Regions from separate parts of the Paenibacillus sp. LC231 genome, predicted to be linked through region 1. Evidence: predicted binding sites of a transcription regulator. Region 1 holds the regulator's gene; each other region holds the start of a gene.
The links. Region 1 encodes Rex, which represses fermentation and respiration genes when NADH is low (regulators of the CRP and FNR family bind a similar motif). Its sites were predicted from a motif close to TTGTGAAATATTTCACAA; they were not measured.

Region 1 (7,699 bases):
ATCATGAAAGTGATTCGCACCATTGCGGAATTAAGATCAGAACTTAAGGACCGCCGAGAATCCGGCAGTGGTCCGGTAGGACTTGTGCCTACGATGGGTTATTTGCATGAAGGGCACGCCAGCCTGATGCGTAAGGCGCGGGAAATGGCAGGTACGGTGGTCGTCAGTATCTTTGTCAATCCGATTCAATTCGGACCGGGTGAGGATTATGAGACCTACCCTCGGGATGAGGGACGCGATCTGGCGTTGGCGGAATCCGAAGGGGTGAATGTGGTTTTTATTCCAACGGTTCAGGAAATGTATCCCCAGCCGACCAAAACGAAGATTGCCGTATCGGACATTACGTCATTGTTGTGCGGGGCCTCCCGTCCCGGGCATTTTGACGGTGTTACCACGGTTGTTAATAAATTGTTTAATATCGTAAAACCTGACTATGCTTTCTTCGGCATGAAGGATGCCCAGCAGGTGGCCGTGATTGAGCAAATGGTACAGGACCTGAACATGGACGTGACCATCGTGCCTTGTCCGATCATTCGCGAAGCTGACGGCCTTGCTCTAAGCTCGCGCAATGTGTATTTGAAGCCGGAAGAGCGGGAACAGGCACTTGTGCTGTCGGGCTCATTACGGACGGCTCAGGAGGCAATCCGGCAGGGACAAGCGACGACGGCAGGAGAGATCCGTGCGTTTCTTCGGGATTATATATCCCGGTCCCCGCTCGCAGACATTGATTATGCAGAATTGCTCACTTTCCCGGAACTTGTTCCTGTGGAAGATTCATATCGCATTGCGGATGAAGGCAGAACCGTCATTATGGCGCTGGCCGTACGATTTGGCCGTACCCGCCTCATTGACAATGCGTTACTTCAACCAAAAGTAGGGGGATCCCATGTTTAGAACAATGATGAAATCCAAAATCCACCGCGCGACGGTGACGGAAGCCAATCTGAACTATGTGGGCAGCATTACCATTGATGAGGATCTAATGGAGGCTGCAGATCTTCTGGAGAATGAAAAAGTTCAAATCGTGAACAATAACAATGGCGCCCGTTTGGAAACGTATGTGATCAAAGGCGAACGCGGCAGCGGCGTGATTTGCCTGAACGGGGCAGCTGCAAGGCTTGTACAGCCTGGCGACAACGTCATCATCATTTCTTACGCCATGATGTCCAAAGAGGAATACGACAATCACACCCCAACGGTCGTGATCGTTGACGAATTGAATAAGCCGGTAAACACGGAATACCGTGAGGTTCACGCCGCGGTTCTCTAAAGGTCTTCTAAGAACCAAAATGTGTCGGGACCTTAAAGGGATGAAAAGACCGTCTTCTACAGAAAATGAGTTCAGGTCGACGCACTGATCTCATTTTTCCGCTAAGGGTGGGATGCAGCTATGTTTCAACATGTATTCGCTGAAATGAACAACATGTTAGATGAAATTGTGAAGCATTACCCTTCTGCTCAAGGTCCCCAAAAACAGGCGCTGGTACAAAACTGGAACATGCTCAAAAGCATGAGCGAGGGCATTATCGAGGAATGGCTCCATTTTGAAGAGAAGATGGCCATCTTCCGCGAGAGTGCCGCCTCACCTCCGGTTTTTCCACCGACCGAAGCGCCTGAATTGCAGCTTGATGCATTTATTCGCGGTCAAGGTTATTACAAGTTGTTGATGTTCCAGCCGGCCATACAGCAGTTTGAGGCGGCCGCCACCGTATTTCCGGAAAGCCTTCTGATCAAGCTGTATATTGCGATGTCCCATCTTTATTTGGGGCAAACCATACCAGCATCCGATGTGTTGGTGTCCATCCTGCCCCTGGCAGACAACAAGAAGATGCGGGCGATGATATACAATGCGCTTGGATGCATCGAGGTGTTGAATGGACAGCAAGGGAAGGCCGAGGAGCATTTCGCACTGGCGATTCACAGCGACCCGACGCTTCCTGACCCCATTATCAATCTGGAGGTCTGCAAGCAGAATCGCGGTGAGCTCCAGTACGGCAGCCAATTGATCTCTTTGCTGTAAAAAATCAAGCTAAAACAAGAAGCGATGTCAGAGCTCATCCTTGAGACTTTGGTATCGCTTTTTGCCGTATGGAGCTTACGGAGGAGTGCGGGGATTTTTTACCCGGAATGTTCAAAACCCGCAACTTCTGGTATGCTGTTAATTAGTCTGGAGGAAAGGGATTTTATCGAAATGAAATTTGCCGTATTGGATTTTGAAACCACGGGCAACCAGTCAGCAGATGAGATCATTCAGGTTGGACTGGCCATCATCGAAGAGGATCGAAGCATCTCCCGCGTATACGGCACCTATGTCAATCCCGGGATTCCGATCCCTCCTTTTATTACCGGTTTGACCGGCATTTCCGACCGTGATGTAGCGGATGCTCCGTCATTGGAAGAAATGATGATGGAACTCGTGCCCATGCTCGACGATGTTGTATTGGTTGGGCATAATGTCGCTTTTGATTTTAACTTTTTGCAAAATGCACTCGATCGCTGCGGCTATTTACCGTTCAGCGGCCGAATTCTAGATACGATGCACTTCTTAAAAATATGTTTTCCCTCGCTGCCTTCTTATCAGCTTGGGATGGTGTCCTCTCATTTCGGCCTGGAGCATGACCGTCCGCATCAGGCGGACAGCGATGCACTTGCCACAGCCTATGCGCTGCTGAAATGCCTGGAGGAGATCGATGAGCTTCCACTGCTTACCGTGCAGCGGTTAAGCGACCTGTTTGCCGACGAGGACAGCGACTTGGCCTGGTTCTTTGACGGCATCCGTGCCGACAGGGAACTCCAGGCAGTACAAGCCGGAGACACCCATACGTACTATCGTCAATTCGCCCTGGCTGTTGACGATTGGAACGATATAACGCCTGCCAGGGATGAGACGGCGCCTAATCCCTTGGCTGATGTAAGCTTTGAGCAATACATGAATGATGTCCGTGAACGTCTAAAGGAAACGCTGCCTCATTACGAGAGCAGGGATGCCCAGGACATGATGTTCCAGGAAGTGATGCAGGCACTCGATAACAATAAACATCTATTGATCGAAGCCGGCACGGGAACAGGCAAATCCCTCGGGTATTTGCTGCCGTCGATTTATCAAAGCGTGAAGCAGGAACAGAAGGTTATGGTGAGCACGCATACGATCAACCTTCAAGAACAGCTGCGTGACCGGGATATTCCCCTGCTCACCCAGGTTGTTCCTTTTCCTTTTAAAGCGGCTATTTTCAAGGGAAGAGGCCATTATTTGTGTTTGAGAAAATTTGAACATAAAATAAATAGAAGAGATTTTCATACCCCGAAGGAAGATGTGATCACCGCGGCGCAGATGCTGGTCTGGCTGACCCAGACGGAGAACGGGGATGATGAGGAGCTGAACCTTGGCGGTCGCGGAGGGGATTTCTGGGAGACCATTTCCAGTGATTCGGATTCCTGCCTGGGCCGTGCCTGCCCATGGTTCCGCAAATGTTATTATCACAGGGCCAAACATGAAGCGGGCATCGCGGATGTTGTCATTACGAACCATTCGAAGCTGTTCACCGACGTGAAAGCGAATCACCAGCTGCTTCCTAGTTATGACCGTCTCGTCATCGATGAAGCGCATCATCTGGAGGACGTCGCCGGCAAGCACCTTGGCTTGCAGATGAAATATTTTTCGGTTGTCCACACGTTGACCCGTATGTACAAAGACAGCCGCAGCGGTCAGCTTCCGGCTCTTCGCCAGCTGCTGCAAGCGTCATCCCATGAGAAGGCTGCCGAGTGGTCTTCCGTCATCGACCGGATTTATCCGGATCTGATCACCGTCAAAGAGAATTGGGACCGGCTCAGCGATCAATTGTTCGGACTGCTTCCGGAGCGCGGAGACGCGACTCCGGGGGATGCCGGTCAATTCTCGCTTCGCTTATCGCCTCTGAAGAAGCCGAAGGATTGGAATTCGCTGGCCGAGCTGGAGCATCAAATTCATCTGACGCTGGGCGATGTCGTTCGCAAGGGTGATAAGCTGATTGCCGAAATGAAGGAAGATCTGGACGACTACAGCGCGGACAGTCTGTTAACAGACCTATCGGGTCTGTTTAAGGACCTGGCGGCACACCGCGAGGACCTGAGGACCTTCATGTCGCTGAACGATGAGGGTACGGTATACTGGATGGAGGCGAACGGCAACTTCCGCGGCAAATCGCTGCAGCTTTATGCGGTGCCCGTCGATGTCAGCACCCACTTAAAGGAATTGTTTTTTGACAAAAAACAAAGCGTGATCCTGACATCGGCGACCTTGTCGGTGGACAAATCGTTTCAGTTCATGATCGAGAATTTGGGTCTTCAGGAAGCGGCAGATAACGGCAACCTGAACACGGTCCTGCTGCCGTCCCCGTTTAATTACAGGGAGCAGGCTCTCCTTGTTGTGCCGCGCGATTTTCCGAGCGTGAAGGGCTCGGTCGGGGATGCACTCTTTGTGAATACACTTGTGCAATCATTGGCTGATACGGCCATCGCAACGCATGGTCGCATGCTTGTCCTGTTCACCTCGTACCGCATGCTGCGTCAGGTGCATGAGCCCTTGAAGGAGGCGCTGGGATCCAGCGATATTACGGTACTGGGACAAGGGATGGACGGAACCAGCCGTACCAAGTTAATCCGGAGATTCCAGGATAGCAGCGCTTCGGTTCTGCTGGGCACCAGCTCCTTCTGGGAAGGAGTAGATATACCCGGTGAGGCGCTCACCTGCCTCGCCATCGTACGGCTGCCGTTCCAACCGCCGAATCACCCTCTGGTCGAAGCCAAGAGCGAGCTTCTGCAGCAGCAGAAGAAGAACCCGTTTATGAAGCTTTCGGTTCCGCAAGCGGTCATTCGCTTCAAACAGGGATTTGGCCGACTGGTACGGACCGCGCAGGATAAGGGGATTGTCATCGTCTACGATACTCGGGTCATTGAATCCTATTACGGGAAGTATTTCTTATATTCCTTGCCTGGACCGAAGATGGAGCACATGCCGACAGAGGGGATCGTTCCCCGAATTTCGGAATGGCTGCAGGAAGAGGCAGGCATAGAGAACCAAGCTGAATAAAGTGAAACCATGAACGAGCACAAACAAATGTAGTTATTAACCTATTATTAGGGGGAGCATGCATGAAATCGGAAAAAATTTCGGAAGCCGTGGTCCGCAGATTACCTGTATACTTGCGCTATTTGAATGAGCTTCAGAAAAGGGAGGTCTCCACGGTTTCCTCCCAGGAACTGGGGCAGAAACTGGACCTCAATCCTGCTCAAATTCGTAAGGACCTAGCGTATTTCGGTGATTTTGGACGGAAAGGGATCGGATATGACGTATCTTATCTGATCGAGAAAATTCGCCAGATTCTAAAGCTGGACCAGAAGATCAATGTCGCATTGATTGGGGCCGGTAATCTTGGACATGCATTATCGAATTACAATGCATTTCTGAAGGACAATATGAAGATTGTGGCGGTTTTCGATTCGTATTCTCCCAAAGTTGGTATGAAAATTAACAATTTGGTCGTACAGCCGATGGAGGAGCTGGAGAAGACGGTTCATGAGTACGGCATTCGTATCGGGATTATCACCGTTCCGGATTTTGAGGCGCAGAATGTAGCGAATCAACTTATCGCGGCAGGCATCGAGGCTATCCTGAATTTTGCACCGACCATCCTGAAAGCTCCAGCCCATATCCGGATTCATACGGCAGATTTTACTACGGATTTGCAGAGTTTGGCCTATTATTTGGATAACGGCAAGGAGGATGCAGCACATGACGACAACGAAGTGGATGATTAAAAACGGAACGTTTGCAGTACTAGAGGAAGGCAGATCCGTGTTACGCGGATATATGGTCGTTGAGAACGACCGGATCACCTACCTGGGTGAAGAAGAGCCGACTGTCCAAGAGGGAACAGAAATCATCGACGGAACCCAACTGTTTTTCCTGCCTGGATTGGTGAACACGCACGGACATGCGGCCATGTCGCTTCTTCGCGGGTATGGCGACGATCTGGCACTACAGGTATGGCTTCAGGAAAAAATGTGGCCGATGGAAGCCAGATTCACGGCCGACGATGTATACTGGGGAACCTCACTCTCCGTGCTGGAGATGATCAAAGGCGGAACCACGACATTTGTGGATATGTATGATCATATGGATCAGGTTGCAAAGGTAGTGGAGGACTCAGGCATGCGCGGCGTTCTGACACGCGGTGTCATCGGATTATGTCCGCCTGAGGTGCAGCAGCAGAAGCTGGATGAGGCGGTTGCATTCGCGAAATACTGGCATGGTCAGGCTGACGGTAGGATTACGACGATGATCTCACCGCATGCACCCTATACGTGCCCGCCGGATTTCATCGAAAAATTCGTGCAAGCATCACATGATTTGAATTTGCCTTTGCATACGCATATGTCCGAAACGGAAACGGAAGTAGCTCAAAATGTAAATGACTACGGACTTCGCCCTGTTGCCCATCTAGAGAAGCTTGGCATGTTCTCCCGTCCAACGCTGCTTGCGCATGCCGTCCATCTAACCGATGAAGAAATCGAAATTCTGGCCAAACATCAAGTTATGGTTTCGCATAATCCAGGCAGCAATTTGAAGCTTGCCAGCGGCATCGCTCGCGTGCCTGCACTGCTGAAAGCCGGGGTCACCGTGTCTTTGGGTACTGATGGACCTGCCAGCAATAATAATCTGGATATGTTTGAAGAGATGCGGCTGGCCGCACTGATCCATAAAGGAGTAAGCGGGGATCCAACCGCAATTCCAGCATCCGAAGCGCTTCGGATGGGTACAGAATATGGAGCCAAGTCAGCCTTCCTTACGGATATTGGTACGCTTGCGGTAGGTATGAAGGCAGATATGATCGCACTGAACACGGATCAGGCGCACTTCCTTCCGAAGACGGATTACATTTCTCATGCTATCTACTCCGCCAGTGCGAAGGATGTTGAGCATGTATGGGTTGACGGCAAGCAGGTAGTGAAGAATGGCGCGAGTCTTACTCTCGATGAGGAACGTATCCGCCGGGAAGCGCAGCGTGCCTTTGAGCGTCTTACAACCCTCTAGGGAATAATCAAGGGGAGCGAGGAAGACGGATTTGAAGAAAAAAACGAAGTGGATATTGCTGAGTGTATCCGGCGTGCTGCTGTTACTGCTTGGTTTACAGCTCTATTATTCATATGTGATGAAAGATGCTTGGAATGAAGAAAGAATGGCAATTGCTGCCGCCAAACAACATGGCCAATTGGTTACGTCCGGGAAGACCTATAAATCGGTGTGGGGCGAGGACAATAACTACTGGGTGATAAGCGGGAAGGATCAGGACAATCAAGACCGTATGGTATGGGTGAAATTTACGGATGACAACGTACCTGTTGCAGGTGCCGAGGCTGTCCAATCCGTTTTGCTGAATACGGGGTTGTCTGAAGACCAGATGCGGGATCAGATTTATAACGAATTGCCTGGCGTAGAAATTAAGCGGCTGCTGCCTGGAATGTATGAGGGCGAGTATGCTTGGCAGCTGCAGTATGAACACAACGGTCAGCGCGGTTATCGGTTTTATCGTTTTCAAGACGGTAACACCATCGGTAATGACATTATTCTTCCAAATCAATAAATAAGAAGGAGAGAGGGGCCCTTTAATATTCGCGGGTTCCTCTCTTATTTCTCTATAATTGTAAGCGTATTCAGAAA
Region 2 (7,699 bases), on a different contig from region 1:
GCAGGCTGATCAAGGGACAACTTCGCATGGTGGAGTGGGTGCAGGAGCTGAATGCCGTCTTCGTGCACGAAGAGCAATTAGAGGCAATTACGGGCCTTGATCCGCGCAAAATTTTATTTAATATGAACACGCCTGGGGAATACGAGGCAGCAGCCGGCCTGATGAATGCCGACTTGCCTGAGGATAGATAGTAGAGTTCTATAGAAGGTGTGCAGAAGCCCGACAAAACGGTATTCATCTTAAAAAAATAACCCCGCCAGCTAAATGCTTGACGGGGATTTTAATATCAACCATATGACTGCTTTCCGCTATTATACGCACAGCCGACGGTTTACCCGCCGATCTGTGACATACGCCGGCCGGTTGGGGTATGGCTTTGCATTTTTTTCTCGAGCGCCAGCGCCATTTCATGATTCAACGGTTTGGAACCCAGCGCTTTGCGGAACAGGTTTGCCACCGCGGATGGATCATCGACGACGCGGCGCACGTTAAATTCGTCGGACCAGTACAGGCAAGCCTTGATGTGGCCGTCAGCCGTCAGCCTGAGGCGGTTGCAGGAATCGCAGAAATGATCGCTGACCGGATGGATCAGACCGAAGGTTCCTGTAGCTCCAACCACCTTCATATTTCGTGAAGGTCCGTTGCCGGATGGCCCCTGCTCTTCCTGAATGGTCCAACCCGCCTCCTGGCACACTTCAGATACCCGGCTGAGCGGCAGATACGAATCTCGCCAGGCATCGGACGCTTGCCCGATCGGCATGTATTCAATAAAGCGGACATGTAGGGGACGATCGAGCGTCAGCGCGATAAAGTCGCGAATTTCGTCTTCGTTGAAGCCCTTCATTAACACCATGTTTAGTTTGATGGGATCCAGGCCGGCTTCATAAGCGGCTTCAATGCCTTCCAGCACTTTACGCACTTGACCGCCGCGCGTAATGCGCGCGTAGCGATCCTCATGAAGCGAATCCAGACTGATGTTGATTCGGGTAAGTCCGGCTTCCTTAAGCAGGCGAGCTTTGGAGGGGAGCATGATCCCGTTGGTAGTCAGGGATATATCTTGAATTCCTTCAATGGAAGCAATCATATGGACCAAGGATTCCAGGTCCTTGCGTACCAGCGGCTCGCCGCCGGTAAGGCGTACTTTGGAGACACCCATTGGGGCAAGGACGCGCATGATCGCTGCGATCTCTTCATAACTCATAATCTGATCGGGAGGTTGGAATTCCATCCCTTCTTCCGGCATACAATAGACACAACGAAGATTGCATCGATCTGTCACCGAGATACGAATATAATCATGGACCCGACCGAAAGAATCTTTAAGCGGTTCGATCATGGAAATCCCCCTTTATAGCATGCATGGTCACATTGTAGCCATTCCCCGAACGGGAGTCAATGCATTGTAAGGGTCATGTCAGCCGGACAAGCTGCGTGGATAAGTTACAGGATTTGTGAGAAGTATCACAGAAAACGCTTTCGGGATCCAGTATATTGAAGCTGTGGACAAAAGCTTTCTCCCCTTGAAAGCGAGTAGTGACATTCTAGATTTCCGAAAGTTTCCTGATTTTTCCGAAATTTTCGGAAATCATTTCAAACTGCTTTCATTAGACGTTCATCTAAGATATACTGTCAAGGATATCACATCCAACAAGAAAGGTTACCAATAGGAGGTTCGATATGGCGATATCACCTGTTCAAACTTTGGAGGTGCCTGACGTCTGTCACAGATGGCTTGAAAACCGGGGTACGGTCTACGAGCTGCTCATCGATTTTTTGGGCAATTGGCCCAGCTTGTCTATGATTGCGGAATGGAGCCGCGGAAGCGGAATTAGCAAGGCTGCGGAGTGTTCGAAGGCCGGTACGGACCTGATGACCTATTTATGTGGACGCTCACCTGAGGAATTGGTTCGGATTTGCGAATACGAAGGGGCGGAATACCGCCGATTGCTTCAGCAGTCCAAACAGCGTCAGGCGGCAAAGTCTCATTACACGAAGGATGGATGCGCTCAGGATTTAGCCGATTGTTATGCATCCGTCGGTGTTGCCTTTAATAAACTGCACGGGGAAGCGGACGATCATATAGCCATTGAACTGGAATTTATGACACTGCTTCATGACCGTATGCTGAACAATACGTATTGTGAACATAGCATGCTGAAATTGATGGAGGTTCAAGAGAAGTTTCTGGAGGAGCATCTGTTGTCATGGGTGCCATCCCTCTGCAAGGATCTAAAAGGCTCCACGGAAAGCCCGCTTTATCAGTCGGTATTCAGTCTGCTCGAGGAGTTCCTCGCACAGGATCTGAACATGCTGAAGACGTGGAAGCATTCCAGGGAAGCTGTGCTGGTACATTAGCGAGCCAGGACCATATCATAGTCATCCAAAAAAAGCCCCAGCCTCCTAATGTAGGAAGCCGGGGCTTTGATGTTCTAATTAATCTTCGATTCTTTTCTTGCTGAACTTCATCAGGAACTCGTACACGATAGGTACCACCACGAGCGTGAGCAGCGTCGAACTGATCAGACCGCCGATAACCGTGATGCCGAGTCCTTTCGAAATGATGCCTGCGCTGTTCTCCCAACCGAATACGAGTGGCAGGAGAGCGCCGATCGTTGCGAGTGCCGTCATCAGAATTGGACGAAGACGGGTAGCGCCGGCTTCAAGCAGGGCTTCGCGGGTGCTCATGCCTTCGCGTTCCATATGGATCACGCGGTCGATCAATACAATCGCATTGGTCACGACGATACCGATCAGCATGAGTACGCCCATGAGTGCAGACACGTTCAGTGTCTCGCCTGTAACAAGCAAGCCGATAATGGCTCCGATGACAATGAACGGCAGCGAGAACAGGATGGCGAACGGCGCGAGACCGCCACCGAATGTAACCACAAGCACAAAGTATACAATCGCAATGGCTGCCAGCATGGCGAGTCCAAGCTGTCCGAAGGTTTCGTTGATTTGCTCGGTAACGCCTCCGAACTGGACGGATACGCCGTCTGGAAGTTCAAGCTTGTTCACTTCAGTTTCCAGGTTGGTGGAGGCCGACCCAACATCGCTGGACAGGATATCGGCTGTGACGGTTACAACCATTTTCCCGTCGATGCGCATAATGGAGTCAGGAGTCGTTCCTTTTTCCACCTTGGCCACATCCTTGATCGGCACTTCGATACCGAGTGGAGAGGTGACGGTTTCGTTCTCGATTTCTTTGATGCTCTTATAGGTTTTGCTGTCCGTCTCAATGTAAACATTGTAAGTCTTGTCCTCAATTTTGACTTCGGTCAAGACCGGACGTTCCCGTACGGGAGACAGCTTCATTGCCAATTGTCCTGCGGTCAGGCCAAGGGAGCTCAGCTTCTCTTGGTCAGCAACCAGCGTATACTGCTCGAACGCTTCGGACAAGCTGGTCTCTGCATTCTCGAAGGTGGCTGTATCCTTGTTGGCAAGCTCAGCAATTTGATCAGCCACCGGCTTGATCTGCTCCAGAGAATCGCCAAAGACGTTAACCGTTAACTGGCTGCCGCCAAAGCCGCCGGCTGCCATGTCCATATTGGACCAAGTACCGTCCGGTACTTCCTTGGCAAGATCTTCGACAAGGGCTTTTTTGACATCTTCGAAGTTTTTCGTGTCCGGGTCATACATAATATAGAACAATCCGGAATTCGCTGATCCCATACCAAGCGGATTGCTTCCGCCGATGGAGTACTGCATCGTTTCGACTCCAGGTTGATCCAGGATCAATTTCTCCGCTTTTAATGCGCGTTCCTCCACATCCTCCAGCATGACGCCAGGTTCAGGAGAATAAGTCACCATGGCATATTTGTCTTCCTGTTCCGGAATGAAGCTAACGCCAAGGTACTTCGTCAGGAACAAGCTTCCTGCTAATAACGCGATGGCTGCCAGGAATGTAATGGCTTTGTGATTCAGCGTCCATTTCAGAATGGATCGATACCCGCGGGCCATTGCGCCCGGTTTCTCCGCATGATCATGTTTGTTCTTCAAGCCTTTGCGGAACAGGCTGTGCGCCATAGCGGGCACGAGCGTGATCGCTACGACCAGGGAAGCGAGCAGTGCGAAGACCATCGTCAATGCAAATGGCATGAACAGCTCTCCGACCATACCGCTGACCAGGGTAAGCGGCAGGAATACCGCGATGGTTACGATAGTGGAGGACATGATCGGCACAAACATTTCACGTGTAGCGGCGCTGATGAGCTCCCGGCCCGTTAATTTCTCGGTCGAGAGGGACATGCGCCGGTAGATATTCTCGATAACGACGATCGAGTCATCGACAACCCGGCCGATGGCAACGGTCATGGCACCGAGCGACATCATATTCAGGGTGATATCCATTTGTCTCAGACAGAGCACAGCAATCAGCAAGGACAATGGGATCGAAATAATCGATATAATCGTCGAACGGATGTTGCGCAGGAATACCATTATGATCAGAACGGCGAACAATGCGCCGAATAATGCCTTGGAAAGCATCGTATGAACAGAGTCTTCAATTGGCTTGCCTTGGTCCAGCATGATCGTCAGATCCATGCCAGGATAGAGGCCTCTCAATTCTTCTGCCTTGTCTTTCACCTGATTGACAACGTCAACCGTATTGGCATCGTTTGCTTTCACGATTTGGATACCGATTGATTCCTTCCCGTTGGTGCGGGAGATGGATTCCGAGGTTCCAATAACTTCAATTTTGGCAATCTCGCTGAGTTTTACGGTTGGAATGCCGGTTGGAACGGCAGGAGCACCGCTTGGTCCGCCTGCAGCAGCACCGGTTCCAGGAGCACCTTGTTGGCCTGCCCCGGCATTCGGAGCGCCGGCTCCGGCAGCTGCATCACCGGAAGGCTGCTGCGATGGTTGTTGACCTGCCCCGGCATTCGGAGTGCCGGCTCCGGCAGCTGCATCTGCACCGCCGCCGCCCGGAATAACCGGAATAGCGATATTTTTCAGATCGTCAATGCCGATAATGCCGCCATCAATAGCAACGGCCTTCTGGGATTTGTCCATTTCGAACATGCCGAGCGGAACGTACAGCGCGGAACCCTGCACGATACCTTTGACGGTATCCTCCGTCAAGCCAAGCTCGTTCAGTTTGTCCTGATTAAACTTAAGCTGTACCTCGTTCACGAATTGGCCAGCTACCTGGATGGAAGCAACGCCGTCCAAATCCTCCAGCTCCGGAACGATATCGTTCTCTGTGATGCGTGTTAATTCATCCAATGCCATGTTGTCTTTGTTCGCAATACTTAGGGAGACAACCGGCATGGAGCTCATGCTGAATTTGGATATGGTAGGTTTCTGAGCGTCATCGGGCAGCTTTACCTCGTTTATGGCTTCACGAACAGCAGCTGTAGCGTTGTCCAGATCACTACCATAATCAAACTCAACCATGACGTTGGCTGCATTCTCCATGGATGTGGAGGTTACGGTTTTGACGCCGTCAATATTGCGGAGTCTCGTTTCGAGCGGTTTGGTGACATCCTCCACAACACCTTCAGGGGCTGCGCCCGGATAGATCGCGGTGACACTTAAGAACGGGACGTTAATATCCGGAATGGTTTCCTGCTTCATCGTCAGTCCGCTGTATAACCCACCGAAGCTGACGATGATGGTCAGCAGCCAGATCGCAAACTTGTTGCGAAGCGAGAAATTGATAATTCCTTTCATTAGGCGATTCTCTCTCCTCTCCAAAACTCTATGTCTCTAACTTAGACTAATTTCCCTGCATCATTCCACCGGGTGTCAGATAGCTTTCGAGCACGGTAACAATGGTTCCCTTCAGCTCCGCAAACAATGCTTCAATTTCCTCGATTCCCTCCAAGTTAGCAAGCATTCCTTTCAGAACGGCCCGGCTGGGCTGGAGGGCAAGCAGTTCTTTCTCCATAATATTGAGCGACTCCATCGCATCTTCCCGGACATCCGTCTCTACCTGAATTTTCTTTAGTTCATTCTTCATCGCCTTAATGACGATGAGCGGGTGACGAGTTGTACGAATGTCGGTTTGGCATAATTGGCCCAATTGCCCTACCGCCTCCATCGGGATCAGGGGTTCGGGCCGTCTGCGCAGAATACTGTCCACAATATCATCGAGCAGCTGAATTTGGTGATCAGCGGTGATTCCCACATTCAAATGGAACCCGGGCATGAACAGGAAGCGGATATACGAACCCAGCATACTGCCCATAAACATGCCGATTTCCAATGTGTATGGCTCTACTTCGGGCCCATAAATGGATTTCAGCTTATTGTTAAACCACTGCAATGCAGCCAGCATTTCCTGTTGCATGTCTTCTTTGTCAAAAGGCGGTTTCCCCGGCATCTGATCATGGAACTGCTTCAGGAGAAATTCCCGGATCTCCAGAAAATGGATCAGAAGCACTTCCGTCTGCTTGCGCAGCTGCTCCTTGGGCGCGAGAAGCGGATCGTGGTCGACCCGGAGAATCTCATCTTTAATCCGGCTTGCGATATGCTCGTAAATGCTCTTTTCCAGTTCCTCTTTGGACTTGAAATGAAGATAAAGGCTGCCTTTCGACATCCCGCATACTTCGGCGATTTCCTGCATGGAGGTAACCGAAGAGCCCTTCGCGGAAAACAGCTGCATCGCAGTGATGAGAATTTGCTGTCGTTTTTCTGCCGTTTTATCAGCCAATCAATAGCTCACCTCACTTGAGAACTTTGTGGTTCTTGGATTGACCATAAGGTCAAGAATTATTATATATGAAAAAGAACGACCGTTTCAACTTTACTACGGTCGTCCTTTATGTTAGGTTCTGAAAACTTATGAAATTTTACAAAAGTAATTAACTGATCAATTTCAGGCCGACGGCCGAGCACAGGATCATGGCAATGAACAGAACCCGCCGCCAATCCTTCGGTTCACCGAACAGGAACATGCCCGTCATGGCCCCGCCGGCCGTTCCGATTCCCGTCCAGATCGCGTAAGCGGTCCCCATAGGCAGTACGGTCATGGCGTAAGAAAGAAGGGAGAAGCTGATGGCAAACGATAAGGTCAGAATCAGTACATAACGCCACCCCTTGCGCTGGGAGACCCCTTTGATGCCGATGACGCCGCCGATTTCGAACAATCCTGCAAACACAAGTGCAATCCAAGCCATTACTTGCTCACCTCCGGTTCCACATGATCAGCCGTAACCAGCTTCAGGCCGATGACACCTGCCAGCAACACGCAGATCAGAAGCACCTTGACCAGTTTAAACGGTTCCCCGAAGAACAGCATCTCCGACGCCACCGTTCCGGCTGTCCCAATTCCCGTAAACACGGCATACACCGTTCCGACTGGCAGCCGTTTGGCTGCTTCAATAATAAGATAGAAGCTTGCTGCAATGGCGACGATGGTTCCAAGCCACTCCCAGATGTTGGAGGAATGCTTCAAACCCATCACCCATATGACTTCAACCAATCCAGCCAGCAGCACAAAACCCCAGTTGCGATTCATTATGATTGTCACTCCTTTTTATGAAAAGAACAGTAAACTTACACTTAAAAATTCTTGTCGACTTGAACTTCCTGCTTATGATGCGTCATTTCACCGGGATTTAACACTTGTGGTTTGTATTTTTGTTTGTTACCCCTAACCAATACACAGGCCAAGCCGCGGCAAGACGTCTCATGGCCCGTTCCTCCCCGCCGTACACGGTTTCCAGATGGATTCCATCCACCAAGGTCATAAAGG
Region 3 (7,699 bases), on a different contig from region 1:
TATTATTAATCTGACCATTCCGGCCAGCCACGCCAATGTGGATATTGCCTCGCTGGAAGCAGGGAAGCATGTTTACAGTGAAAAGCCGCTGGCGATTACCCTTGATGAAGCCCTACGGGTGCTAAATATGGCAGATCAAAAAGGACTTCGCGTCGGCTGCGCGCCCGATACGTTTCTGGGCTCCGGCGTACAGACGGCCAAAGCCGCGATTGAATCCGGGCTTATTGGCAGACCTGTTGCCGCTACGGCGTTTATGATGGGTTCAGGACCGGAAGCTTGGCATCCTAATCCTGAATTTTTTTACGCGTCGGGCGGAGGTCCAATGATGGATATGGGTCCTTACTATGTATCGGCTCTCGTAGAGCTGCTTGGTCCTGCAAGCCGGATCAGCGCGTCCACCGGCATCCAGATTCCAGACCGCGCCATCGGCTCCGGTCCGCTCCAAGGAAAACCGATCACGGTTCAGACCCCAACACATTTAGCAGGGACGCTGGATTTTGAGAACGGTGCCATTGCAACCATGATTACAAGTTTCGATATCTTTGGCGGATCGAACCTGCCCTGGATCGAAATCTATGGCACGCAGGGAAGCCTCAGTCTCGGGGATCCGAACTACTTTAACGGCGAAGTGAAGCTCCGGAAGCACGGCTCCGAGGAATGGGAGCTGCTTGACCCCGCATTTGAATGCGGGAAGAACGAGCGGGGGCTTGGTATCAACGATATGATCCAATCGATTCATGAGCAGAAGGACCATCGCGTGAGTGCCCGTCTGGCATACCACGTCCTGGAGATTATGCAGTCGTTCCAGCAGTCTTCGCTGGAGGGCCGACATATCGTTCTGCAAAGCACATACCGCTACGGCAAACTTCCGGCGCCGCAGCAGGCAAACATGTCGGAATAGCGAACTGGCAGCCCGGTTCATATTCTTGTACACTGGTTATGAACGACATGCAAACCAGCTTCTGACGGATCTGACAGGGTTTTTGAGTTCTTGGAAATGGTCCGCATGAAAGCGTTGCACTAATATTTGGAGAGTTTCCAAAATGATCAAATGCCTATGGGGAGGAAATGGACATGTCGAAAACGTTGAAGATCGGAATTATCGGTTGCGGGGGAATCGCCAACGGCAAGCATATGCCGAGCTTGAAGAAGCAGGCGCAGGCGGAACTGGTCGCTTTTTGCGACATCGTAGAAGAGCGTGCGCAGAAGGCGGCTGCTGAGTACGGGGTTGAAGGCGCAAAAGTGTACACGGATTTCAGAGAATTGCTGCAAGACGGCAGCATCGATGTTATCCATGTATGTACGCCGAACGATTCTCACTCCGAGATTACGGTAGCATCCCTTGAAGCCGGCAAGCACGTGATGTGCGAAAAGCCTATGGCGAAGACCGTTTCCGAAGCCAAAGCCATGCTGGACGCCGCAAAGCGTACAGGGAAAAAACTTACCATCGGTTACAACAACCGTTTCCGCGACGATAGCATGTATCTGAAAGGCGTCTGTGAGGAAGGCGAGCTGGGCGAGATCTACTACGGTAAAGCGCTGGCTGTTCGCCGCCGCGCCGTTCCGACCTGGGGCGTATTCCTTGACGAAGAGAAGCAAGGCGGAGGTCCGTTGATCGATATCGGTACCCATGCACTGGATTTGACCTTGTGGCTGATGGACAACTACAAGCCGAAGAGCGTGCTGGGATCCACGTTCCATAAACTTGGTCAACGGGAGAATGCGGCGAATGCGTTCGGTCCTTGGGATCCGAAGGAGTTCAAGGTAGAGGATTCGGCATTCGGGTTCATTACGATGGAGAACGGCGCAACGATTATTCTGGAATCCAGCTGGGCCCTTAACGTCGTTGAGACCGGCGAAGCCAAAGCCGTGCTGGCGGGTACAGAAGGCGGAGCTGACATGAAGGACGGTCTGCGTATTAACGGCGAGAAAATGAGCAGATTGTATGAAACCAAAGTCGATTTGAATGCCGGCGGCGTAGCGTTCTATTCCGGCTCCAAGGAAAATGATGCGGACCGGGAAGCCAGAATGTGGCTGGAGGCCATTATTGAGGATAAGGACCCTGTGGTTAAGCCGGAGCAAGCGTTTGTTGTAACGCAAATTCTGGAAGCGATCTATGAATCGGCGAAGACAGGAAAAGCGGTTTATTTCGATAACTAAATCTTGCAATCCCTACTAATATTAAGGTAAACCAGGAGGTATACAATGAAATTAGGCGTATTTATGGTATTGTTGAGCGGACGTAAATTGGAGGATGCCTTGGACTATGTGGCATCCAAGGGTCTTAAAGCGGTTGAGATCGGAACAGGCGGTTATCCTGGGAATGCGCATTGCAACCCGGTCGAGCTGCTGGAGAATGAAACTGCGCTGAAAAGCTTCAAAAATGCGGTGGAATCCCGTGGGTTGATCATTAGCGCACTGAGCTGCCATGGCAACCCGCTTCATCCGCAAAAAGCGATCGCGAAAGAGTTCCATGACACATACGTAAAAACGGTAGAGCTTGCCGAGAAGCTTGAAGTACCTGTTGTTAACACATTCTCCGGCTGTCCAGGCGACCATGAGGATGCCAAATACCCGAACTGGCCGGTTGCGCCTTGGCCTAACGACTACCAAGAGATTCTGACCTGGCAGTGGGATAACAAGGTCATTCCTTACTGGACCGAATGGGGTAAATTTGCTGCAGACCGCAATGTGAAGATTGGTTTGGAATTGCACGGCGGCTTCTCCGTTCATACGCCTGGCACACTGCTCCGTTTACGTGAAGCCGCAGGCGAAGTGATCGGTGCCAACCTGGATCCGAGTCATATGTGGTGGCAAGGGATCGACCCTGTTCAAGCGATTCAAATTTTGGGCCGCGAAGGGGCAATCCACCACTTCCACGCGAAGGATACAAGCATTGACCCGATCAACGTGAACAAGCACGGTCTGACCGATATGCAGTCTTATGCCAACATGCTGGATCGCGCTTGGCAGTTCCGCAGCGTAGGCTATGGGCATGACGTGAAGGAATGGGCGGATATGATGAGTGCCCTTCGTCTGGTTGGATATGATTATGTCGTAAGCATTGAACATGAAGATGGATTGATGTCGATTGAAGAAGGCTTCTCCAAAGCGGTGCAAAATCTTCAGCAGGTGCTGATCGAAGAGCCGCTCGGAGAAATGTGGTGGGTCTAACAGCTTAGCGTAACAACCGAATAAGCAATTAGGGGGAACAGCAAGATGCTTAACGTAACCATTTGGAATGAATTCGTACACGAGAAAATCCATGATGAGGTTCGGAACGTTTATCCAGCCGGGATTCACACAGCTTTGGCGGAGGGTCTGCAAAATCCGGATTTCGTTATCAGAACGGCAACGCTCGATCAGCCGGAGCATGGATTGACGGACGATGTACTGGATTCAACCGATGTGCTGTTGTGGTGGGGGCATATGGCTCATGACCAGGTAAGTGATGAAATCGTAAGCAAAGTCGTAAAACGCGTGCAGGATGGCATGGGTCTGATCGTTCTTCATTCCGGACATTTTTCCAAGCCGTTCAAAGCTTTGATGGGCACGAGCTGTGATTTGAAGTGGCGCGAAGCAGGAGAACAGGAAATTATTTGGAGTGTAAATCCGACACATCCGATTGCGGCAGGAATTACAGGCCCGATTATCATCGAGCACGAGGAAATGTACGGCGAGTTCTTCGATATTCCAGCCCCAGACGAGCTGGTATTTGTCAGCAATTTCGAAGGCGGCGAAGTATTCCGCAGCGGTTGCACGTTCAAGCGTGGTCATGGGAACATTTTCTATTTCCGTCCGGGGCATGAGACCTATCCAACCTACTACAACCCCGAAGTGCTGAAAGTGATCACCAATGCGATTAACTGGGCTAATTCTACAGCAGGCAAGCAAACCTTTGGCAACAGCCAGCCGGTTCGCGCGCTTCCCGTTTTAATCTAAGTTTACGAGCGTTTATTAAGAAGTCATGCGTTAACGAGTCGTTCAGGGGAAGCCCTTGAGCGGCTCGTTTTATCGTTGGCGGTGAATGTTCACCGAAATGTTTTTGACGGCTAGGGATAGAATATACCTAAGTATGGGGTATTGTATGATATACAAGAAGGGGGGCTGTACACATGAATGAAGTACAAAGCGCACCTGTAGATCCCGCAATCATCGCCATATGCCAGGCCAAGCTTGTCCATCAACCCGTAGAGGGCTTTCTGCTGGGGAGAGGAGTCCGCTTCGCCAAGATTATGTTTATTGGGGAAGCACCCGGCGCCCATGAAGTTCTGGAAGGTTTACCTTTTGTAGGGCAGGCCGGGCAAGAGATGAATGCCTACCTGGAACGCCTGACCCTGACCCGGGAGCAAGTGTATATTACCAGTGCCATGAGAAGCAGGCCCTATAAGGAAAAGCTAATCGTGAGATCCTCGGGCGAGAGCGTCATCAGCCGTTCTAATCGCACACCGACGAAGGCGGAAATATTAGCCCATGCACCTTTGCTTGATGAAGAGATCCGATGGGTTCGCCCGCAGATTATCGCACCCATGGGAAATACGGCACTGCACCGGTTAATTGGAAGCCATGAAACGGTGACATCGCTGCACGGCAAACTGATGGAGGGCCCGGTCCAGCAAGCAGCAGACTCGGAGAATCCAAGTGCAGGCTATATGTTTTCGGAGGAAACCTATAAGATATTCCCTCTGTTCCATCCAGCGGCCGTGCTGTATAATAGGGAATTGTCCACATTGATCGAGAATGATTTGGATATTTTGGCTCGTATTTTATGGGATAAAAGCTGATTTTATGGGAAAAAGGGGCTAGGTGGTTTTCAGGTTCTCGGAAATGTGCTAAAATGAAACATACTTACAATTCGTAAGTTTTCTAGTTTTTTTTGACTAAGCTTATGAGTTTCTATAAACAAGGTGACTTCGTAAAGAGGTGAAGGGATATGGAAGTTACAAATGTTACGATGTGTCCCCGTTTTGAATCTGCATTTTCTTTTCTGGGCAAACGGTGGAACGGTTTGATTATTCAAACGTTGATGAGCGGGCCTAAGCGCTTTAAGGATATTTCGAATTTGATTCCGTCCATGAGCGATAAAATGCTCTCCGAGCGGATGAAGGATTTGGAATGTGAAGGGATACTGATTCGTCATGTCTATCCGGAAACACCGGTACGTATTGAATATGAACTGACTGAAAAAGGCAAAGCACTTCGTCCGGTGATGGAGCAAATTGCATCCTGGGCAGAACAATGGGTCGAAAGATGAGTCATCTTAAGACTCCCCTTGATGATTAAACCCTGGCATGAGACATCCTCATTTCAGGGTTTTTTTTCTAAACGGAAGTATGGTTCCTGTTTATTTACGGCAAGAATAGGTGGACATGCACCAAGCGGACGCGGCTGCTATATGATGTAAATAACGAGAGCGGCATATCAAGGAGGCGAGCCCATGACCAAGCGAACGTATATCTCCCGTTTCCATTATGGACAAGAGGACATCTCAGAACTTGAAAACGCTTCATTAAAAGTGCTTCATATTTTTGAGAAAACCAAGCGGATGCTGAGCCAGTATGTGCCGGACTCCCTGTGGTTAGCTGCTTCTGGAACAAGCCCGGAACCTGCAGAACACCTTAACCAAAACGGTACCAGTGCTTCAGTCATGTTTCAGAAATGGGTCAAAGCCCCTGGCGGATGGAAGTTCATTGGTTATGAAACCGATCGATTTCATGCTACCGGGCAGAATAGGGGACGAACGGGAAGATTTCTGCAGATGATCATCTGGTCACTCTATGAGAAAATCGTGATGATGCATCCCTTCCTTGGCAGCGAGCCGTTTTTTGACGGGGAAGAGCTGGATGTGATTGCGAATTACTTTGTGCCTACGTATATCAGCGCCGTACCGTTGGTGGAGCAGGGAAAAGCCTTTAAGACCATACAGGCCGGCATCGTTCTGTATCAGGAGCATATTCAGGCGCCTGCCGTCACTATGCAATCGGATGGCGGCTTATTAGAGGGGAACTGGATGACCGGGGTAAATCTGGATGCGAAGGGGTTTGCGGGTATTCGCCCTTATTTAAAAGTGCCAAGCGGTGAACGAGCCTATATGGAAGCCGATATTATATAGAGTGTTCTTATCATAACCTTGTTCCGACGCGGACAGGGTTATTTGGCATTTTTGTTTAAAATTTTAACGATTTATGTGAAATATATCACAAAAAATAATACCGTCAGGCGATATAATTTATGTGCAAGGAACGGAATACCACGATCTAGATAAACGTGTTGGGGAGGAATCAAACTTATGTCCAATATAAAGAGAGAAACGTTAGTTGTCATTGGCAACGGTATTGCCGGGATTAGCACGGTTGAGCAAATCATTAAATTGGGTGGGAGTTTTGACATCACCGTCATTGGACAGGAGCCTCATCCGAATTATAACCGCATTATGCTGTCGTATGTGTTGGAAGGCAGCAAAACCTTGGATGACATTGTATTGAATGATTGGAAATGGTACGAGGATAACCATATCACTTTGCACACGGGTGTCACCGTAACAGCTATTGATGGAGAGCGCAAGGTCGTGACAGCTGACAACGGATTGACGGTGCCTTATGACAAAGTAATGATAGCAACGGGTTCGAAGCCTTTTATATTACCTGTACCGGGTAGTGACAAAGAAGGCGTTATCGGTTTCCGTAACATAGCCGATTGCAACCAGATGCTGGAGGCCGCTAAGGCGTACAAGAAAGCGGCAGTCATCGGCGGGGGACTTCTGGGTCTGGAAGCTGCCAAGGGATTGGTCAGCCTCGGCATGGAGGTGACGGTGGTTCATCTCATGCAGGATTTGATGGAGAGCCAATTGGATTCGATGGCATCCGGCATGCTGAAAAGGGAGCTTGAACAGCAGGGTATCAACTTCTTACTAGGCAAACAAACAACCGAAATATTGGGAGATACCAGAGTCAAGGGACTCCGGTTCAAGGATGGGGATGAGCTTGAAGCCGACCTGGTGGTCATGGCAGTGGGCATCAGAGCGAATACGGGAATCGCCCAAGCGAGCGGAATCGAAGTGAACCGGGGAATCGTAGTTAATGATTATCTTCAAACTTCCTGGCCGGATGTGTATGCGGTTGGCGAATGCTGCGAGCATCGGGGCGTTTGCTACGGCCTGGTTGCGCCGTTGTTCGAACAGGGACAGGTACTGGCGAAGCATCTGTGCGGCGTGGAAGGCCAGCCTTACGAGGGAAGCATTGTATCGACGAAGCTGAAAATCAGCGGTGTTGATGTATTCTCTGCCGGAGAGTTCATGGAGCAAGCCGAACACGCGGTGATCACCGCGAAAGATGATTGGCGCAAGACTTATAAGAAAATATTAATCCGCGACAATATCATTGTCGGGGCGATATTGTTCGGAGATGTGAGCGATTCGGCAAGCCTTCAATCCATGATTCGGAAAAAGACAGCCATGACGGATGAGATATATGATTCGATCATGGGCACGGATCGTGCAGGGACAGGAGGCGGCAAGGCATTTTCGCTGGAAAAGATGCCCGACGATGAGATCGTATGCGGCTGCAACGGCGTAACCAAAAAAGCCATCGTGGATGCCATTACTCTTCAAGGTCATACGACAGTGGATGAGATCAAAGCTTGCACAGGTGCTACCCGCTCGTGCGGCGGCTGCAAACCTGTCGTGGAGCAAATACTCCAG
Region 4 (7,699 bases), on a different contig from region 1:
TAAGGGTGGACAGGAGGCAGCAAGAGAGAAGCGTTATGAATTTCTGCTGCAAACAGCCCATAAATACAATGCGCGCTCCGTAGCGCTGGCTCATCATGCTGACGATCAAGCCGAGACGGTGCTCATGCGGCTTCTGCGCGGGAGCGGCCTGTCAGGACTTGCCGGAATAAAATTTAAGCGAACGGAAAAAAAAGTGGAACTTATCCGTCCGTTCCTTCGTATGTACAAGGCGGATATCGTGGAGCTGTGCCGTATATGCGGATTCCAGTATGCGGTCGATAACAGCAATCTGCAGACGAAGTACCGCCGTAATGCGATTCGCCTGGAAGTATTGCCTTTTCTGGAACGATACAATGGGCAGTTCTCCTCCTCACTCAATCAGCTGGCCGAGATTGTCCAGCAGGAGGATGATTTTGTGGAGCTAGAAGCTGCGAAACAATTTCGGAGTATGGTACAGGAGAACGATGGGAGGCTCGCTTTCGACGCGCCTTCCTTTTTGGGCTTACATGTCGCTTTACAACGGCGTTTGATTAAACTAATATTAAATTACCTGCCCTCAGACCAGGAAAACACCGATTTTGTCAAGATTGAAACGGTGCGCCATGGCATTCTTAACGATCAGCGAAGCAACTGGCGTCTGGATCTGGGTGACGGCATTACCTGTGTTCGTGAGTACGGAGTGATCCAGTTTTGGCCTAAGCCTCCGGAAGAACAGGGACAGTACATATACATTCTTGATTCTCCTGATGTTTCGCAGCAGTATGTTAAGGAAATCGGAAAGATGCTGAAATTGTCGTTAAAGACAGGAAGCGAAAGCCGGAGCGGCTCCAGACCATCGGCCTTTGTGGCGGATTTTGATGCGGATGAGCTTAGGTTTCCTTTAACCTTGCGTAACAGACAGCCGGGGGACAAGATGAAGATCATGGGATTAAACGGAAGCAAAAAGGTGAAAGATATTCTCATTGATGAGAAAATCCCACCGTCTGTCCGTGCCCGGATTCCTATTCTTTGTGACGGTTCCGGCAGCATTGTGTGGATTCCAGGTGTACGACGTTCCGTTCACGCCGCTTGCGGGCGGCACACATCACGAGTTCTCCGGATGGAGCTATCGGATGCTTAAGGCAAGTGTAAAACGAAGAATGGCCCGTTTCACGCTTTCATAGTATAAACGTAGGAGGTCCACTTAAGTTGCAGAATGACATTCAGGAAATACTCATCAGTGAAGAAGAGATTCACGCAAAGATTAAGGAACTTGGTTCCAAACTCAGCGCCGAATATGTGGGACGCAATCCACTCGTTATTTGCGTTCTTAAAGGTGCGTTTATTTTTATGGCCGACTTGGTTAAATCCATAACAGTACCTCTTGAGTTGGATTTCATGGCTGTATCCAGCTATGGAGCATCAACCAAATCCTCCGGCGTGGTGAAGATCATTAAAGATCTGGACGCATCCGTTGAAGGCAGGGATGTGCTGATTGTGGAGGATATTATCGACAGCGGTCTTACGCTGAGTCATTTGATTGAGCTTCTGAAGAGCCGCAAGGCAAACTCGGTGTGCGTTGTCACCTTGTTTGACAAGCCGGCACGCCGTACGGTGGATTTGCAGGCCGATTATACCGGATTCGTGCTGCCGGATGCTTTTGTTGTCGGATACGGACTTGATTATGCCGAGCATTACCGGAACCTCCCCTACATCGGGATTTTGAAGCCGGAAATCTACAGCAGTTAAACCGCGCCAATGGGCTGCTATCTCAGTTCAGGGCCCTTTGTTGAGATGGCCAGACAGGCTGTGGTAAAATATCTTATGTGTCTTGAGAGGAGGTAGGGGATGAGTCGGTTCATCCGGAATTCTGGTTTTTATTTGATTCTATTTTTAGTCGTGGTGGGCATAGTACAATTCGTCACTAATGGCGGCGAGCAAGCCGATGCCCCTAGTTATAATCAACTGCGGCAGGAAGTCAAAGCTAACAACATAGAGGAAATGACGGTACAATTTGACGGTTACGCTTATCTGGTGACCGGTAAGTATAGGGAGATTTCCGAAGAGAAAAAATCAGAGAATTTCTCAACCTATATTCCTGCCACGGATGCAGCGATGCAAGAGCTGACTGCAGCCAGTGAGAGCAACAATGTCAAACTGTCCGTGGTGCCAATGGAAGGCCAAAGCATTTGGCTGACATTGCTTTCATCCTTTATTCCGCTCATCATTATGTTTGTTCTGTTCTTCTTCCTGTTTAATCAGGCTCAGGGCGGCGGCGGCAAAGTGATGAACTTTGGTAAGAGCAAAGCCCGCTTATATAATGAAGAGAAGAAACGGATTACATTTGAAGATGTAGCCGGAGCAGATGAAGAGAAGCAGGAGCTCGTTGAAGTTGTTGACTTCTTGAAGGATCCGCGTAAGTTCAACACAGTTGGCGCTCGCATTCCGAAGGGCGTTCTGCTTGTCGGCCCTCCGGGAACAGGTAAGACGCTCCTGGCTCGTGCCGTTGCTGGTGAAGCAGGAGTGCCGTTCTTCAGTATTTCCGGTTCCGACTTCGTTGAGATGTTTGTCGGTGTCGGTGCTTCTCGTGTACGTGACTTGTTCGAGAACGCGAAGAAGAATGCACCATGTATCATCTTCATCGATGAGATTGATGCAGTAGGTCGTCAGCGTGGCGCTGGTCTTGGCGGCGGTCATGACGAGCGTGAACAGACACTCAACCAGTTGCTGGTTGAAATGGACGGTTTCGGAGCGAACGAAGGCATTATCATCGTTGCTGCGACCAACCGCCCGGATATTTTGGACCCGGCGCTTCTTCGTCCGGGACGTTTTGACCGTCAGATTACCGTAGATCGCCCGGATGTGAAGGGCCGTGAAGCGGTACTGAAGGTTCATGCACGCAACAAACCATTGACGAAGGATGTTAAACTCGACATCATCGCCAAACGTACAACCGGTTTTACAGGCGCCGATCTGGAGAATCTCCTGAATGAGGCTGCCTTGCTTGCGGCTCGCCGCAACCGTAAAGATATTTCCATGCGAGAAGTGGATGAGGCGATTGACCGCGTTATCGTTGGTACGGAGAAACGCAGCCGCGTGATCAGTGACCGCGAGAAACGCATCGTGGCTTACCATGAAGCAGGTCATACCATTGTGGGTTACTTCCTCGAGCATGCGGATACGGTGCATAAGGTAACGATTATCCCTCGTGGCCGTGCCGGCGGATATGTCATTATGATGCCGAAGGAAGATCGGATGCTCGTGACGAAGCAGGAATTGCTGGATCGCGTAACCGGTTTGCTTGGCGGACGTGTCGCTGAGGAGCTGTTCATCGGTGAAATCGGGACCGGAGCCTACAGTGACTTCCAGCAAGCAACAGGCATTATCCGCAGCATGGTTGTGGAATACGGTATGAGTGAGAAGCTCGGACCGATGCAGTTCGGTACATCCCAAGGACAAGTGTTCCTTGGACGTGATATCGGACATGAGCAGAACTATAGTGATGCAATCGCTTATGAGATCGATCAGGAAATGCAGCGATTCATTAATGATTGCTATGAGAAATGTAAAGAGATCCTGAATAAGCATGCTAAAGAGGTTCACCTGATTGCGAACACGCTCCTCGAGATGGAAACGCTGGAGCTTGAGCAAATCAAGAATCTCATTGAGACCGGATCAGCTGAAGGTAACGGCAGTGGCGACGGTGAAGGAGAAGGTTCTTCCGAGAATGGTGAACCGATCATCGACAACATTGGCGACGTGAAGGTTCGCATCCAAGGGAAAGAAGACGGCGAGCAGCCGACTTCCACGGAAGAAATTCCGAACAACCCGATGGATTCGAATGATCCAGGGCCAGAGCGCAAAGATTCCGAACGCAAGGATCCTCCAGGCGGATCGGACAACGGTAACAGCAGCTTAACGTAATATTTGCTGATAAAACCTCGAATACCGAATAAAATTGAAGAACCGGAGAACGATAATTCGTTTTCCGGTTCTTTTTGTGCTTTCTATCACATTGACAGGGGGCAGAATGAACGTGTACATTAGTTGTTAAATAAGGATGCGAATCCTTTCACAAAGGTGGAAACCATCCTGAAAGTCACATGGTCATCAGCGGCGAACTGCCGGACTATATAAGGGGAGAGGGTCGATCATGGAAGCGTTGGCACTGGAGCGTAAGGCGGAACAGAACCGTGAACTGCGTGAGCGGTTAATGCAATTGAAGAAGGAACGTAACGCAATCATTTTGGCACATTATTATCAACGGGACGAAATACAAGAGGTCGCTGATTTCCGGGGGGATTCCTTCCTGCTCGCGCAGAAGGCAGCACAAACGGATGCCGAGGTTATCGTATTTTGCGGTGTGCATTTTATGGGCGAAAGCGCTAAAATTCTGGCACCGGGCAAGACGGTTCTTATACCGGATGAGCGGGCCGGCTGCCCTATGGCGGACATGGTGAACGTTGACGGACTGCGGAAGCTGAAAGCGCAGCATCCGAATGCCAAAGTGGTCACGTACATCAATTCATCGGCTGAGATCAAAGCTGAGACGGATATCTGCTGTACTTCATCCAATGCCGTGAAAGTGATTCAGTCGGTGGATTCGGATGAAATTATATGGGTGCCTGACAAAAATCTGGGGCATTATGTTCAGCAGCATACCGACAAGAAACTCATTATCTGGGAAGGGTATTGCAACACGCATGACATGCTGACGGTGAAGGATGTCGTCGAGATGAAGGCCAAATATCCTCATGCTGAATTTGTGGTGCATCCGGAATGCCGCCCGGAGGTTGTTGAAATGGGGGATTTTGTAGGGAGTACCACCGCCATCCTGGAGTATTGCAAAAATTCATCGGCCAAGGAGTTTATCGTGGGGACTGAGGACGGAACCGGTTATCAGCTTCGACTGGATAGCCCGGATAAATCGTTCCATTTCGCTACGAAATTCCTGGTGTGTCCGAATATGAAAGTGAATAATCTCAAAAAGCTGGTCAAAGCGTTGGAAACGATGAAGCCGCAAATTTATGTGCCGCCGGTCGTTGCAGAGAAAGCCAGAACTTCATTAGAGCGCATGTTACAGGTTAAGTAGCATGCGCTACTCTTTCGTGAAAAGACAGGTGAGGCATCGTGATACCGCAGTATTTAATTGATTTTGAGCTGAACGATCTTCCGGTAGTTGAGACGGACGTCATCGTGATCGGTTCAGGCATTGCGGGTTTATATACGGCGATCATGGCAAGTGCGACTCAGAATGTGCTGCTGATTACGAAGAAATCGCTGCTCGAAAGCAACACGCGTTATGCGCAGGGAGGAATTGCAGCCGTAACTGCTGAGGATGACTCTCCGGCCTATCATCGGCAGGATACCCTCTTGGCAGGGGCGGGCTTATGTTCATCTGCCGCGGTGGATGTCCTTGTAAACGAGGGGCCGGTTGGCGTTCAAGAGTTGATTCGGCTCGGTACGATGTTTGATGTGGAGAATGGCGAGCTCGCGCTGACCCAAGAAGGCGCACACAGTCACCGCCGGATCCTTCATGCCAACGGGGATGCTACCGGATATGAAATTGTGCGTGCCCTTTCCATTCAGGTTGAAATGCTTCACAATATAGAGGTGTGGGACGATCATTTTGTCATTGACCTGATTACCGAGCAGGGAGAATGTCATGGCGCTTTGGTACAAATGCCTGATGGAAAACGGGTATTCGTTCGTGGACGGGCGACGGTTATGTGTTCCGGCGGCGCCGGTCAATTGTACCGGTATACAACCAATCCGGAGGTTGCCACAGCCGATGGCGTTGCCATGGCTTATCGGGCAGGCGCAGAAATTCGGGATATGGAATTTATACAATTCCACCCGACGGCGCTTAGCTATCCAGGGGCACCCCGATTCCTAATATCAGAGGCGGTTCGGGGTGAAGGCGCTGTTCTTCGGAATATACGAGGGGAACGGTTCATGCCCAGATACCATGATTTACTGGAGCTAGCACCGCGGGATATCGTAGCGCGGGCTATTGTCAGTGAGATGGAAGCAACGGGGTCTACCTTTGTTTATCTGGATATTACCCATGAGTCGCCGGAAATGGTCAGACATCGATTCCCAACGATTTATGAAACCTGCATGCAGTATGGACTCGATTTATCGTCAGATTGGATTCCGGTCTCCCCGGCTGCGCATTATATGATGGGGGGCATCAAAACCAATCTGCACGGCGAGAGCAGCGTGAAACGTTTATTTGCTTGCGGGGAGGTATCGTCTACCGGTGTCCACGGGGCGAACCGTTTGGCCAGCAATTCGCTGTCGGAGGCGATTGTGTATGGTAGTCGTATTGTCGAGCGCATTAAGAGCCTGCCGGAACCTTCAGGCGATCCGCTTCATGTATCATTCCACCTCGGTCGCAAGGACGCTCCGTCCCAAGCGATGGTGGAAAAACGCTTGAAGCTACAGAAGGTGATGGTGCGTTATGCAGGACTTCGGAGAAATCGGGATACTCTATTAAGAGCAGCGGAAGAGCTCGGCCGTCAGCTGCCATTGTTCCAATCCGTGCTCTCCAAGCGTGAGGAATACGAGTTTGCCAACATGCTCACAGCATCCCTGCTCGTGGTTCAGGGTGCGCTGGGTCGTGAAGAAAGCCGGGGAGCCCACTATCGTGAGGATTTCCCGGAGCGGAATGACAGCGTATGGCAGAAACATATTGTCCATACACGGGATCAAGAAATGACGGAGGAATTAAGCGATGATGTTTAACGGATACAACGATGGCCTTCTCCAGAGTATACGGACTTGGCTGCAGGAGGATATCGGGTCGGGGGACATTACGACCCTCACCACCATTGAGCCGGGTCATGAATCCAAGGGCGTTATTCATGCCAAGGAGGCAGGAATTGTAGCAGGCATGCCGGTTGCAGAGCTGGTATTCGAAACGGTTGATCCGTCGCTGACGTTTACGGCATTGGTCCGTGATGGGGACGAGGTTGAAAAAGGAACGGTTCTCGCCGAAGTGGAAGGAAGCACTCACCGTATTTTGACAGGCGAGCGTCTTGCTTTGAATTTGCTTCAGCGTCTGTCGGGTATTGCAACAAGAACGCGTTCTTTTGTTGATGTGCTTGAGGGGTTGCCAACGAGGCTGGTGGATACCCGCAAAACGACGCCAGGCCACCGAATGCTTGAGAAATATGCTGTTCAGGTTGGCGGCGGCGCGAACCATCGTTTCGGCCTGTACGATGCCGTCATGATTAAGGATAATCACATTAAGGGTGCAGGCGGAATCGTGCAAGCGGTCAGCCGTGCAAGAGCCCATATTCCACATACCATGACTATAGAAGTTGAAACCGAGAGCTTGGCGCAGGTAGAGGAAGCACTGGCTGCAGGCGCAGATATTATTATGCTGGATAACATGAGTCATGACATGATGGCGGAGTCTGTTCGAAGAATCAAGGCCAAGGCCCCTCATGTTCGCGTTGAAGCATCGGGGAACGTGACGCTGGAGACCGTGCGCGGGATTGCTGAAACCGGGGTCGACGTCATATCCGTTGGACGGCTGACTTATTCTTTCCATAGTCTCGATATCAGTTTGGATCTAAATGCGAAGAAAGGAGGGACAGAGAGTTGATTCTGGTTGTGGATGTAGGGAATACCAATATTGTACTGGGTGTGTATCAGGGAAAGAAGTTGCTGCATGATTTTCGAATCAGTACATCGCGTCAGTCCACCGTGGATG

Region 2: a site for Rex is predicted at 1,450-1,467, ahead of AK95_RS04925 (TorD/DmsD family molecular chaperone). Genes of this name have one in related genera too.
Region 3: a site for Rex is predicted at 6,186-6,203, ahead of nirB (nitrite reductase large subunit NirB). Genes of this name have one in related genera too.
Region 4: a site for Rex is predicted at 4,040-4,057, ahead of nadA (quinolinate synthase NadA). Genes of this name have one in related genera too.

The regions. Positions count from the first base shown of each region.
Region 1 is NZ_JFOM01000005.1:253,922-261,620, reverse strand. Features, by position in the region: gene panB (3-methyl-2-oxobutanoate hydroxymethyltransferase) at 1-7, shown strand, start outside; gene panC (pantoate--beta-alanine ligase) at 4-894, shown strand; gene panD (aspartate 1-decarboxylase) at 887-1,270, shown strand; gene AK95_RS02760 (hypothetical protein) at 1,391-2,020, shown strand; gene dinG (ATP-dependent DNA helicase DinG) at 2,192-5,068, shown strand; gene AK95_RS02750 (redox-sensing transcriptional repressor Rex) at 5,131-5,796, shown strand; gene AK95_RS02745 (amidohydrolase) at 5,771-7,072, shown strand; gene AK95_RS02740 (cell wall elongation regulator TseB-like domain-containing protein) at 7,104-7,622, shown strand.
Region 2 is NZ_JFOM01000008.1:198,267-205,965, forward strand. Features, by position in the region: gene mobA (molybdenum cofactor guanylyltransferase) at 1-191, shown strand, start outside; gene moaA (GTP 3',8-cyclase MoaA) at 332-1,336, opposite strand; gene AK95_RS04925 (TorD/DmsD family molecular chaperone) at 1,678-2,355, shown strand; gene AK95_RS04930 (efflux RND transporter permease subunit) at 2,434-5,673, opposite strand; gene AK95_RS04935 (TetR/AcrR family transcriptional regulator) at 5,720-6,655, opposite strand; gene AK95_RS04940 (DMT family transporter) at 6,807-7,121, opposite strand; gene AK95_RS04945 (DMT family transporter) at 7,121-7,462, opposite strand; gene AK95_RS04950 (TetR/AcrR family transcriptional regulator) at 7,563-7,699, opposite strand, start outside.
Region 3 is NZ_JFOM01000056.1:173,021-180,719, forward strand. Features, by position in the region: gene AK95_RS31190 (Gfo/Idh/MocA family protein) at 1-901, shown strand, start outside; gene AK95_RS31195 (Gfo/Idh/MocA family protein) at 1,075-2,160, shown strand; gene AK95_RS31200 (sugar phosphate isomerase/epimerase family protein) at 2,206-3,174, shown strand; gene AK95_RS31205 (ThuA domain-containing protein) at 3,220-3,942, shown strand; gene AK95_RS31210 (uracil-DNA glycosylase) at 4,116-4,784, shown strand; gene AK95_RS31215 (winged helix-turn-helix transcriptional regulator) at 4,934-5,254, shown strand; gene AK95_RS31220 (hypothetical protein) at 5,438-6,112, shown strand; gene nirB (nitrite reductase large subunit NirB) at 6,290-7,699, shown strand, end outside.
Region 4 is NZ_JFOM01000024.1:14,192-21,890, reverse strand. Features, by position in the region: gene tilS (tRNA lysidine(34) synthetase TilS) at 1-1,120, shown strand, start outside; gene hpt (hypoxanthine phosphoribosyltransferase) at 1,189-1,728, shown strand; gene ftsH (ATP-dependent zinc metalloprotease FtsH) at 1,828-3,903, shown strand; gene nadA (quinolinate synthase NadA) at 4,133-5,071, shown strand; gene nadB (L-aspartate oxidase) at 5,110-6,726, shown strand; gene nadC (carboxylating nicotinate-nucleotide diphosphorylase) at 6,716-7,591, shown strand; gene AK95_RS16775 (type III pantothenate kinase) at 7,588-7,699, shown strand, end outside.